2 linked regions of the Marichromatium purpuratum 984 genome follow. The protein of the gene in region 1 interacts with the protein of each later gene in a pairwise test. Links are inferred from orthologs where the notes say so. Each region holds a gene or a part of one and is shown on either strand. Other genes may lie near its edges.

Region 1 (7,187 bases):
CCGATCATGGCGCGCGCATCGAGATGATCGCCTTCTGCCCTCATGGTCCCGACGACGGCTGCGACTGCCGCAAGCCGCTGCCCGGACTGCTCGAGCAGATCGCCCGGCGCCTCGGCGTCGATCTCCGCGGGGTGCCGGTGATCGGTGACTCGCTGCGCGACCTCGAGGCCGCGCGTACCGTCGGCGCCGCGCCCTGGCTGGTGCGCACCGGCAAGGGCGAGCGCACCCTGGCGGCGCGCGCCGACCATCCGGGGCCCGACCCTCTGGCCGGCGTCCCGATCTTCTCCGACCTCAGCGCGGCGACCGACGCCCTGCTCGCATCCGACACAGGCCCATGACCCTGATCCGCTCGCTCATCTACCAAGCCTTCATGTTCCTCAGCATCGTGCTCTATGCCTCGCTGATCGTCATCACCCCGAGACGCACCGGCGCCTGGCTGGCGCGTGCCTGGGCACGGCTCAACCTGCGCGCGCTCGGCTGGATCTGTGGGCTGCGCTATCGCATCCAGGGGCTCGAGCACCTGCCCGAGGGGGCGACCATTGTGCTCGCCAAGCATCAGTCGACCTGGGAGACCATCGCGCTGCGCGCCATCCTGCCGCTGGAGCAGACCTGGGTGCTCAAACGCGAGCTGATGCGCATTCCCTTCTTCGGCTGGGCGCTCAAGCGCTTCCAGCCGATCGCCATCGACCGCTCGGCCGGACGCCGCGCGGTCGCGCAGCTGCTGCGCGAGGGGCTGACGCTGCTCAAGGCCGGACGCTGGGTAGTGATCTTCCCCGAGGGCACCCGAGTGGCCGCCGGCACGCGGCAACCCTATGCCATCGGTGGTGCGCTGCTGGCCGAGCGCAGCGGTCGGCCGGTGCTCCCGGTGGCGCACAACGCCGGCGAGTTCTGGGGACGACGCAGCCTGCGCAAACGCGCCGGCACCATCGACCTGGTGATCGGACCGCTGATGGAGACCCAGGGACGCAAGGCCGCCGAGATCAATGCCGCGGTCGAGCAGTGGATCGAGGAGACCGTCGAGGCGCTGCCGCGCCCGCTCTCGGGCAAGGCCGGCGCGCTGCAACAAGGGTAGGGCGCCGCCACCCGCGGGAGCGGGCGCGGCGAGCACCGGGCCGGGCAGGCCCGGCCCGGAGGCGCTCAGTCGAAGCCCGCGGGCGCGGCCTGGTGCCAGTGGGTGAGGTGCTGGTAGCGATGCGCGACGTTGAGCAGCCGCGCCTCGTCGAAGTAGTTGCCGATGAGCTGCAGCCCGACCGGCATGCCCGCGACCGGCTCGACCGGGATCGACATCCCCGGCAGCCCGGCGAGGTTGGTGGCGATGGTGTAGATGTCGTTGAGATACATCGCCACCGGATCGTCCATCTTATCGCCGAGGGCGAAGGCGGTGCTCGGGGTGGTCGGCCCCATGATCACGTCGACCTCCTCGAAGGCACGCTTGAAGTCGTCGGCGATCAGGTGACGGATCTTCTGCGCCTTGAGGTAGTAGGCGTCGTAGTAACCGGCCGAGAGCACATAGGTGCCGATCATCACCCGGCGCTGCACCTCGGCGCCGAAGCCCTCGGCGCGGCTGCGGGTGTAGAGGTCCTCGAGGTCGGCGGGGTTGGCGCAGCGATGGCCGTAACGCACCCCGTCGAAACGGGCGAGGTTCGACGAACACTCCGCGGGCGCCACCACGTAGTAGACCGGCACCGACAACGGGCTGTTGGGCAGGCTGATCTCGCGGATCTCGGCGCCGAGCTTTTCGTACTCGCCGATCGCCGCCTCGATCGCAGCGCCGACACGCGGGTCGAGCCCCTCGCCGAAGAATTCCTTGGGCAGACCGATGCGCAGACCGCTGATGTCGTTATCGAGGGCGTCGACATAGTCCGGCACCGGCACGTCGGCGCTGGTCGAGTCGCGCTCGTCGAAGCCGGCCATCTCGTCGAGCAGGAAGGCGGCGTCGGCGGCCGAGCGCGCCATCACCCCGGCTTGGTCGAGCGAGGAGGCGAAGGCGATCATCCCCCAGCGCGAACAGCGCCCGTAGGTCGGCTTGATGCCGGTGATGCCGCACAGCGCCGCCGGCTGACGGATCGAGCCACCGGTATCGGTGCCGGTGGCCGCCGCGCACAGACGCGCGGCCACCGCCGCGGCCGAGCCGCCGGAGGAGCCGCCCGGCACCCGCGAGGTGTCCCAGGGATTGGCGACGGGGCCGTAGTAGCTGGTCTCGTTGCTCGAGCCCATGGCGAACTCGTCCATGTTGGTCTTGCCGAGCATCACCGCGCCGGCGCCACCCAGACGTTCGACCACGGTCGCGTCATAGGGGGCGACGAAGTCGTCGAGCATGCGCGAGGCACAGCTGGTGCGCACTCCCTTGGTGCAGAAGATGTCCTTGTGCGCGATCGGGATACCGGTGAGCGGGCCGGCCTGGTCACGGGCGAGCGCCTCGTCGGCGCGCGCGGCGGCGGCGAGCGCGGCCTCGGCATCGACGGTGATGAAGCTGTTGAGCTGGGGGTCGAGCCGCGCGATGCGGTCGAGATAGTGACGGGTCAGCTCGGTGCTGGAGTACTTGCGCAGCCGCAGATCGGCGGCCAGTTCTGCGATCGACTTGTTCTGCATTATTCGATGACCTTCGGAACCAGATAGAGCCCGCCCTCGCTCAGCGGCGCGCCGGCTTGGTACTCGGCGCGACGATCCGGCTCGGTGGCCTGATCGGGCCGCAGCCGTTGGGCCATGTGCAACGGGTGCGCCATGGGCTCGACGTCGTCGGTGTTCACCGAGTCCATCTGGGCCACGAGATCGAGAATATTGGAGAGTTCGGCGGCGTAGCGCTCGGTCTGATCCGGGCTGATCGCCAGGCGCGCGAGGTGCGCGATCTTTTCGACGTCGGAACGATCCAGTGACATGTCCGTCCTGCTGGGCCTACAAAAATGGGGAGTCAAAATAGCATAGCGGCCGTGGGCGGTGGAACCAGCGACCAGCGACCAGCGACCAGCGACCAGCGACCAGCGACCAGCGACCAGCGACCAGGGGATTGAACCGCAAAGCCGCAAAGCCGCAAAGCACGTGAAGTGCATGGTGTGTGATGTCGGCGTGAGACCACAGGCGGCGCAGGTCCGCAACCACTGGCGGCTGATCGCTGGCGGCTGGCAGCTTATTCCCTGCACGCGAAGTGCATGGTGTGTGATGTCGGCGTGAGACCACAGGCGGCGCAGGTCCGCAACCACTGGCGGCTGATCGCTGGCGGCTGGCGGCTTATTCCCTGCACGCGAAGGGCATGGTGTGTGATGTCGGCGTGAGACCACAGGCGGCGCGGATCCGCAACCACTGGCGGCTGATCGCTGGCGGCTGGCGGCTTATTCCCTGCACGCGAAGTGCATGGTGTGTGATGTCGGCGTGAGGCCACAGGCGGCGCGGGTCCGCACCCACTGGCGGCTGATCGCTGGCGGCTGGCGGCTTATTCCCTTCGCGGTTCAATCCCCTGGTCGCTGGCGCCGCTGCCTTGCCCATCCCTGATTGCATTGCTAGATTAGCCGTCCTGTTTTTCAAGGATTCCCTCAGCGGACATCGATACCGGACGCCTGCGGGACCCGGCGCTCCTCTCTTCCTCCAAGGTAAGTATCTGATGGTATTCAGACGCATTCGCGGGATATTCTCCAACGATCTGTCGATCGACCTGGGGACCGCCAACACCCTCATCTTTGCCCGCGGACGTGGCATCGTGCTCAACGAGCCCTCGGTGGTCGCGATCCGCCATGATCGCGCTACCGGCGGCAAATCGGTCGCGGCAGTGGGCGAGGAGGCGAAGCTGATGCTCGGACGGACCCCACAGAGCATCACCGCGGTGCGGCCGATGAAGGACGGCGTGATCGCCGACTTCACCGTCACCGAGAAGATGCTGCAGTACTTCATCCACAAGGTGCACGAGTCGCGCCTGATCAGCCCCAGCCCGCGAGTATTGATCTGCGTGCCCTGCGGCTCGACCCAGGTGGAGCGTCGCGCGATCCGCGAATCGGCCGCCGGCGCCGGCGCGCGCGAGGTCTTCCTGATCGAGGAGCCGATGTCGGCGGCGATCGGCGCCGGCCTGCCGGTGCACGAGCCCCACGGCTGCATGGTCATCGACATCGGCGGCGGCACCTCGGAAGTGGCGGTGATCTCGCTCAACGGCATCGTCTACTCCGCCTCGGTGCGCATCGGCGGCGACACCTTCGACGACGCCATCGTCAACTATGTCCGGCGCAACTACGGCACCCTGATCGGCGAGACCACCGCCGAGCGCATCAAGCACACCATCGGCTCGGCCTACCCCGGCAACGAGATGCTGGAGATGGAGGTCAAGGGCCGCAATCTCGCCGAGGGCGTGCCGCGCAGCTTCACCCTCAACAGCAACGAGATCCTCGAGGCGCTGCAGGAGCCGATCTCGGGCATCGTCGGTGCGGTCAAGATGGCCCTGGAGCAGACCCCGCCGGAACTCGGCGCCGATGTCGCCGAGCGCGGCATCGTGCTCACCGGCGGCGGCTCGATGCTACGCGGCTTCGACCGGCTGATCGAGGAGGAGACCGGACTGCCGGTGGTGATGGCCGACGATCCGCTGACCTGCGTGGCGCGGGGCGGCGGCAAGGCGCTGGAGTTGATCGACGAGCGCGCCACCGGGCTGTTCTCGGTCGAGTAGCCCCCGCCGTCGCGGGGCCACCCCGACACGAGCGGACTGGTCGCGCTCGGCACAATATCGGAAAATGACCCGCTCACGCCGTCCCTGATGCAGCAGGGGCGGAGGCCTGTCCACGGGGTTTGAACCACCCCGCACGACGCGGCAGACGCGCTCTCCCCCAATCCAGTCATTGCCGAGGAGCCGACCATCAAACCCCTGTTCGTCCGCGGCCCATCCCCACTGCTCAGGATGATCGTGGCGGTGATTCTGTCCCTCGGGCTGATCATCGCCGACCACCACTACGATCATCTCGGCACGGTACGCTCGGCGCTCTCGCTGGCGGCCTATCCGCTGCACTACGTCGTCGACCTTCCGGCGCACATGATGCGTGACACCCAGGGGCGTCTCACCAACGCCGCCGAGCTGCGCGCGCGCAACGCCGCACTGCATCGCGAGAACCTGACCCTCAAGGCTAGGCTGCAGCAATTCGAGGCACTCGAGGCTGAGAACATGCGGCTGCGCGACCTGCTCGGCTCCTCGTTCAGCGTCGGCGAACGGGTGCTGATCGCCGAGATCATGTCGCTCGACATCGCGCCCTACCGGCAACAGGTGATGATCAACAAGGGCTCGCGCTCGGGGCTGTTCGTCGGCCAGCCGGTGCTCGACGCCAACGCGGTGATGGGCCAGGTCATCCAGACCAACCCCTTCACCTCTACCGTGTTGCTGATCACCGACGCCGAGCACGCACTGCCGGTGGAGATCAATCGCAACGGTCTGCGCTCGGTGGCCGCCGGCACCGGCCTGAGCCAGGAGCTGCAGTTGCTGCACATCCCCAAGAACGCCGACGTGCGCGTCGGCGATCTGCTGGTGACCTCGGGGATGGGCGAGCGCTTCCCGCCGGGCTACCCGGTCGCCCGTATCAAGACCGTACGCCACGACCCGGACAACCCCTTCATCACCGTGCTCGCCGAACCCACGGCCGCACTCGATCGCAGCCGTGAGGTGTTACTGGTCTGGACCATGGACCCGGCGCTGCAACAGCAGGCACTCTCCGACACCCAGGGCACGGAGGCCCGCCCCAGACCATGAGCGAGACCAGGCCACGCGGCGGCTGGCTGATCGGCCTCAGCCTGTTCGTCGCCTTCGCCCTCAGCATCCTGCCGATGCCGCTGCCGGCCGAGGCGCTGCGCCCGCAGTGGGTGGCGATGGTGGTGGTGTTCTGGTGTCTGCACACCCCCGAGCGGATCGGCGTCTTCTCGGCCTTCGCCAGCGGGGTGGCGCTCGACGTGATCTCGGGCACCCTGCTCGGCCAGCATGCGCTCACCCTGTCGCTGCTCGCCTATCTGGTCGTCGAGCTGCACCAGCGCATCCGCATCTTCCCGATGTGGCAGCAGACCCTGTTCGTCTGGGTGCTGTTGCTCGCCGAACGGCTGCTCACCCTATGGGTGCTCGGTGCCACCGGACAACCGATGCCGGCGCTGAGCTACTGGGCCCCGACCTTCCTCGGACTGATCTTCTGGCCCTGGATGAGCGCGCTGCTTGGCGATCTCGGGCGGCGTGCCGGAGCCCTCTGAGACGATGCTCGAGTCCGGCTTCCAGGATCGCAAGCGCGAACAGCGGATCATTGCCACCCGCTCGGCGATCGCCGCACTGCTGGTGGTGCTGGCCCTGGCGCTGCTGGTGGTGCGACTGCTGCACCTGCAGGTCGAGCGTCACGATCATTTCTCGGTGCTGTCGCAGGACAACCGGGTCAAGATCCAGCCGATCCCGCCGACCCGCGGGCTGATCTACGACGCCAACGGCGTGCTGCTGGCCGAGAACCATCCCTCGTTCTCGCTCGAGATCACCGTCGAGAAGGTGTCCGATCTCGACGCCACCATCACGGCGCTCTCGCGCATCATCCCGATCGACGACAAGGATCGCGCCCGCTTCGCCCGGCTCAAGCGCCAGCGGATGCGCTTCCAGGGGGTACCGATCCGACTCAATCTGACTCCGGCGGAGGTCGCCCGCTTCTCGGTCAACGGCCACCGCTTCCCCGGGGTCGACGTGCGCGCCGAACTGGTGCGCGCCTACCCACTCGGTCCCTATGCCGCGCACGTGCTCGGCTATGTCGGGCGCATCAACGAGGGCGAACTCAAGCGCATCGACGCGCGCAACTATGCCGGCACCCACTTCATCGGCAAGGGCGGGATCGAGAAGGCCCACGAGGACCTGCTCCACGGTCAGGTCGGTCACCAGCAAGTCGAGGTCAATGCCCGTGGCCGGGTGCTACGCACCCTCGAGAGTCAGCCACCGGTCCCCGGACGCGATCTCAGCCTCTATCTCGACATCAAGCTGCAGCGTGCCGCCACCGACATCCTCGGTGAGCGTCGGGGCTCTATCGTCGCCATCGACCCGCGTAACGGCGGCGTGCTGGCGCTGGTCAGCCAACCGAGCTTCGACCCCAACCTGTTCGTCGAAGGCATCAGTCAGAAGGACTATCACGCGCTGCTCTACTCGCCGGACAAGCCGCTGTTCAACCGCGCCATCCGTGGTCAGTACCCACCGGGATCGACGGTCAAGC
Region 2 (5,192 bases), 830 kb from region 1 along the record:
CCTGCGCGCCGCTCAGTTCGAGCAGCTCGACCAGGCGCTCGATGCCCATGGCGAAGCCGACGGCGGTGGTCGGGCGCCCACCGAGCTGGGCGACCAGACCGTCGTAACGACCGCCGGCGCAGACCGTGCCCTGGGCGCCGAGTTCGTCGGTGATCCATTCGAACACGGTGCGATTGTAGTAGTCGAGCCCACGCACCAGACGCGGATTGACCTGATAGTCGACCCCGGCGCGCTCGAGTCCGGCGCGGATGTGATCGAGGTGAGCGCGACTGGTCGCGCCGAGATGATCGAGCAGCGAGGGCGCGCCGGCGACGATCTCGCGGGTCTGCGGGTGCTTGGAGTCGAGGACGCGCAGCGGGTTGCTGTGCAGCCGCTTGCAGCTGTCCTCGTCGAGTTGCTCGACATGGGCCTCGAGATAGGCGATCAGCTCGGCGCGATAGGCCGCGCGCTCCTCGGCGTCGCCGAGCGAATTGATCTCCAGGCGGAAACCCTCGAGCCCGAGTTCGCGCCACAGTCGCGCGGTCATCAGCATCAGCTCGAGGTCGATGTCCGGTCCCTCAAGCCCGAAGACCTCGACCCCGATCTGATGGAACTGGCGGTAGCGGCCGCGCTGCGGACGCTCGTAGCGGAACATCGGGCCGCGGTACCACAGCCGCTGCGGCTGCATCAGCAAGCCGTGCTCGATGGCCGCGCGCACGCAACTCGCCGTCCCCTCGGGGCGCAGGCTGAGGCTGTCGTCGTTACGATCGGGGAAGGTGTACATCTCCTTCTCGACGATGTCGGTGACCTCGCCGATGGAACGCTTGAACAGGTCGGTGACCTCGACGACGGGGGTACGGATCTCGCTGTAGCCGTAGCCTTCGAGGACCCGTCGCGCGGTGTCCTCGAGACGGTGCCAGGTGGGGATGCGGTCCGGCAGGATGTCGTGCATCCCGCGGATGGCTTGGATCTTCTTGCTCATACTGGGCGGATACTGATGGCCTGTGGGATCGCAGCGCGCCGGACTCAGTCGGGCTGACTGGGATCAAGGGTGAAGCGGGCGACATTGCCGCGGGCGCGGGCGCTCAGGTCGAGCGGCTCGCCGTCGATGGTGAGACGCGCCATGGCGGTGTTGCCGATGATGAAACGATAGGGCGGCTCGCCCTCGAGCACACGCCGGTCGCCGGCACGCAGCTCGCCGGTGAGGATGATGCGGCGGTTGACGTCACGCACCTCGACCCAGCAGTTGCCGGTGAACTCGAGCGCGACCTCGGGCGTCGTCGGGGCGGTGGTGACGGTCGTGGGCGTGACCTCCGGCTGCTCCTCGAGGATTGCGGGCGCGGCGCTGGGCGCGGGCACGGCGGTGGGAGCCGGCGTGGTGTCCGGTGTCGCCGCCGGCTCGGGGGCGGCGACGACCGTGGGTGTTTGCTGGACGGGTGCCGGGGCCGGGCGTGGTGTCGGCTGCGGGGCCGGGGGCTCGGGCGTCGTCGGGGCCGGGGTGACAGGGTCGGGTGTGGCCTGGGACGGGGCTGGGTCGAGGCGCGATTGCTCGCTGGGTGCGACATCGTCTGCGAGCGGCGCCGGGGCGATCTCGGGGCGGTTCTGCCACCACAGTACCAGCATGGCGATAGCCGCGACCATCAGCGCCAGACTGATCAGGCGCATCAGCCAGCGCGAGGTGGTCTCGGCGAGGTTGCCGCGTGTCCGTGGTCCTGTCTGGGCGGCGGCCTGCTCCTGGGTGGTCGCGCGCGCCGACTCGATCAATGGTGTCGGATCGACGCCGAGCAGCCTGGCATAGTTGCGCAGATAACCGATCGCGAAGACCGGGCCGGGCAGCGTATCGTAGCGATCCTGCTCGAGCGCCTCGATGATCTCCGGGCGCAGGTGCAGTTGCGAGGCGACGCGTGCGATTTCGAGGCCGCGCGCCTCGCGCTGCTGACGCAGGCGTTGGCCGGGGTGCATGACGATGTCTGGCGTGCTCGGCGCCTCAGGACTCGGTGATCTGGTCTCGCTCATCCAACTGGACTCCCTGGGATTCTCTGGATGCCGCCGCGTCCGGGAAACGCTCGCGCAAGGCCCGCTGGTAGAAGTTGGCGCGCTCGCGATCGCCGAGCTGGCGCTCGATGTTGGCGCCGAGTCGCAGGGCCTCGAGCGTGCTGGCCGCGGTGCGCAGGGTCTCTGCCCCGAAATAGCGGTCGATGTCTCCCTTTGCCGCCTTGATCTCGCCGCGGGCATAGGCCATCGCCGCGCGCTTGACCAAGGCCGGACCGAACTTCGGATTGGCCGCGACGGCGGAGCGATAATACGCTTCCGCCTGGCTCGCGTCGCCCTTCTTGCGAGCGCAGTCACCGGCATTGGTCATGGTCACCCAGGGGGTGGCATAGAGCGGGTTGTCGAGTGCCTTGAGGAACTGGGCCTCGGCCTCCGGGTAGCGCTGTTCGCGGCACAGATAGGAGCCGTAGGCGTGGAGCACGTCGGGGTTCTTCGGCGCCAGCCGCACGGCGCGCTCGTAGTGTTCGGTGGCCAGTGCGTCCTTGCCCAGCTGCTCGTAGAGAAAGGCCATCCAGACATGCGCGCGAGCATAGCGACGGTCGGCCTCGATGGCCTGGAGCGCGCGGCGGAAGGCGACCTCGATCTGGCCTCGGGCATAGTACTGCTCGGCCATCCGCACATAGATCTCGGCAGGGCTGTCGTCGGGTTCGAGACCGAGCGCGTCACCGCCCTCGGGGCGTTTCTCGGTGCCACCGCAGCCAGCCAGCAGGGTCAGGCACAGCAAGGCCAACGCGAGCGGGCGAGGCCAGCGAAGGGTCATGGCGCTCCTATCCGGTCCTGTTCGAGTTGTACCTGGGCCTGGCGACGGGTGCGGTCCTGCACCCGGCCAACGAGTTGGCCACAGGCGGCGGCGATCTCCTCGCCCCGGGTCTTGCGGGTGGTCGCGATCAGCCCCGAGCGGATCAGGCGCTGGCGGAAGGCCTCGACCTGTTCGGGGGGGCTGGTGGCGTAATCGACCCCGGGGAAGGGGTTGAAGGGGATCAGATTGATCTTCGACGGCGTGCCCTCGAGCAGACGGATGAGCTGCTTGGCGTGGGCGATGCTGTCGTTGAGCCCGGCGATCATGATGTATTCCCAGGTCACCTTGCGGCGCTTGTCGGCGGCGACATAGCGGCGGCAGGCCGGGATCAGTTCGGCGAGCGGGTACTTGCGGTTGATCGGCACCAGTTCATTGCGCAAGGCGTCGTTGGGGGCGTGCAGCGAGACGGCCAGCGAGACGTCGCTGACCTCGCGCAGGCGCTCGATCGCGGGGACGATGCCGACGGTGCTCACCGTTACCCGCTGCTTGGCGAGCATGTAGGCGAGATCGTCCTGCATGACGGCCATCGCCTTGACCACCGCGTCGAAGTTGGCGAGCGGCTCGCCCATGCCCATCATCACCACGTTGGTCGGTGATGCCTGGAGATGGCGCGTGGCATGCCATACCTGGGCGATGATCTCGCTGACCGCGAGGTTGCGATTGAAGCCCTGCTTGGCGGTGGCGCAGAAACGGCAATCGAGCGCGCAGCCGACCTGCGAGGAGACGCAGATGGTGCTGCGGCGGCCCTCGGGGATGAATACGGTCTCGATGTGCTGACCATCGGTCAGCTCCATCACCCACTTGATGGTGCCGTCGGCGGAGGGGTGGGCGTGGACGATTCGCGGCAGGCGAATCTCGGTGCGCTCGCGCAGCTGTTGGCGCAGCGCGAGCGGCAGATCCGTCATGGCGTCGAAGTCGACGACGCCATGCTTGTGGATCCACTTGAACAGGTTGCGGCCATGGAACGCCTTGCGGCCGAACTCGACGGCGAGCGCCTCACAGTCGGCGCGGTCGAGATCGAGCAGGTTGGTCTTGGTCTCACTGGCGTTCATGGCCGTCACCGGATCAGGATCAGCGGGTGCGCTCGCAGACGCCCTCGGGGAAGAAGAAGGCGATCTCCTCGGCGGCGGTCTCGGGGGCGTCGGAGCCGTGCGCGGCGTTCTCGGTGAAGGAGTCGGCGAAGTCGGCGCGGATGGTGCCCGGGGCGGCTTCGGCCGGGTTGGTGGCACCCATGATCTCACGATTCTTGGCGATGGCACCCTCGCCCTCGAGGACCTGGACCATGACCGGACCGGAGGTCATGAAGTCGACCAGCTCGCCGAAGAAGGGACGCTCCTGGTGCACGGCGTAGAAGGCCGAGGCCTGCTCGCGGCTCAGGTGCATCATGCGCGCGGCGACGATGCGCAGGCCGGCGGCCTCGAAACGCCCGAGGATGGCGCCGATGGCGTCCTTGGCGACGGCGTTGGGCTTGATGATGGAGAGGGTGCGTTCGATGGCCATGCGGGCTCCTGAAGAACTCTTAAAGGATGATGTTAGGACACACGGGCTTCCCTGGCTCCGGCAACCACCAATACGCCGTCGTCGCCGATCGCGAGACGCCGAGCCAGGGCCGGAGAACCTGAGAAGATCAAAAGAAGTCGGTGAGCAGGCAAGTCTAACGTCAGCGGCTGTACCGGGCAATGCCGATGCGCGCTTGTCAGGAGAGTCGCGCGCTGGTTAGGCTCCCCGCATTCCACTCGAATCGAGCCGGGCCGAGGATCGGCCGGGGAGGAGACACGCATGGCCCTGTACGATGTCTTCAACGGCGACGCGGACGGACTCTGCGCGCTCCTGCAGCTGCACCTGGCCGAGCCGCGCGAGAGCGTGCTGGTGACCGGGGTCAAGCGCGACATCGCGCTGCTCGATCGCGTCGAGGCCGGCGCCGGTGACGAGGTGCGGGTGCTCGACCTCTCGCTCGACAAGAACCGCGCTGCGCTCGAGCGGCTGCTCGCCGCCGGCGTGCGGGTGCGCTACTTCGACCACCACTTCCCCGGCGAGATCCCCGTCCACCCTGGACTCGAGGCCCATATCGACACCGCCCCCGATCGTGGCACCAGTCTGCTGGTCGACGCTGCGCTCGACGGTGCCCATCGCGCCTGGGCGGTGGTCGGTACCTTCGGTGACAACTTCGACGCCGCCGCGCGCCAGGCCGCCGCGCCGTTGGGGTTCGACGCGCCGACGCTCGAACGGCTGCGCGAACTCGGCATCTATCTCAACTACAACGGTTATGGCGCGCGGGTCGCCGACCTCCACGTCGATCCGGCGCAGCTCTTCGAGCGGCTGCGCCCCTATGCCGATCCGCGCGAGTTCATCGCCGCCGACG

Evidence for each region. Proteins that work in one complex are often made in the same cells at the same time.
Region 2: the proteins of MARPU_RS16350 (region 1) and MARPU_RS12685 interact in binary tests that used the Escherichia coli proteins (3 or more experiments, as listed by UniProt). The link is inferred for Marichromatium purpuratum 984 from one-to-one orthologs.

What each region holds. Positions count from the first base shown.
Region 1 is NZ_CP007031.1:3,756,967-3,764,153, forward strand. The notes cover bases 2,732-5,621. They hold MARPU_RS16350 (rod shape-determining protein), read left to right. Parts: upstream 2,732-3,598; coding sequence 3,599-4,645; downstream 4,646-5,621. Other genes in these bases: gatC (Asp-tRNA(Asn)/Glu-tRNA(Gln) amidotransferase subunit GatC), read right to left, coding at 2,732-2,879; mreC (rod shape-determining protein MreC), read left to right, coding at 4,886-5,621. Outside these bases: gmhB (D-glycero-beta-D-manno-heptose 1,7-bisphosphate 7-phosphatase), read left to right, coding at 1-338; MARPU_RS16335 (lysophospholipid acyltransferase family protein), read left to right, coding at 335-1,072; Asp-tRNA(Asn)/Glu-tRNA(Gln) amidotransferase subunit GatA, read right to left, coding at 1,138-2,592; more of gatC, read right to left, coding at 2,592-2,731; more of mreC, read left to right, coding at 5,622-5,713; rod shape-determining protein MreD, read left to right, coding at 5,710-6,198; mrdA (penicillin-binding protein 2), read left to right, coding at 6,203-7,187. UniProt on the Escherichia coli protein: Forms membrane-associated dynamic filaments that are essential for cell shape determination. Acts by regulating cell wall synthesis and cell elongation, and thus cell shape.
Region 2 is NZ_CP007031.1:2,928,497-2,933,688, reverse strand. The notes cover bases 1-3,000. They hold MARPU_RS12685 (RodZ domain-containing protein), read right to left. Parts: upstream 1,996-3,000; coding sequence 1,006-1,995; downstream 1-1,005. Other genes in these bases: MARPU_RS12675 (bifunctional tRNA (adenosine(37)-C2)-methyltransferase TrmG/ribosomal RNA large subunit methyltransferase RlmN), read right to left, coding at 2,788-3,000; pilW (type IV pilus biogenesis/stability protein PilW), read right to left, coding at 1,967-2,791; hisS (histidine--tRNA ligase), read right to left, coding at 1-961. Also shown: more of MARPU_RS12675, read right to left, coding at 3,001-3,882; ndk (nucleoside-diphosphate kinase), read right to left, coding at 3,902-4,330; MARPU_RS12665 (hypothetical protein), read left to right, coding at 4,610-5,192.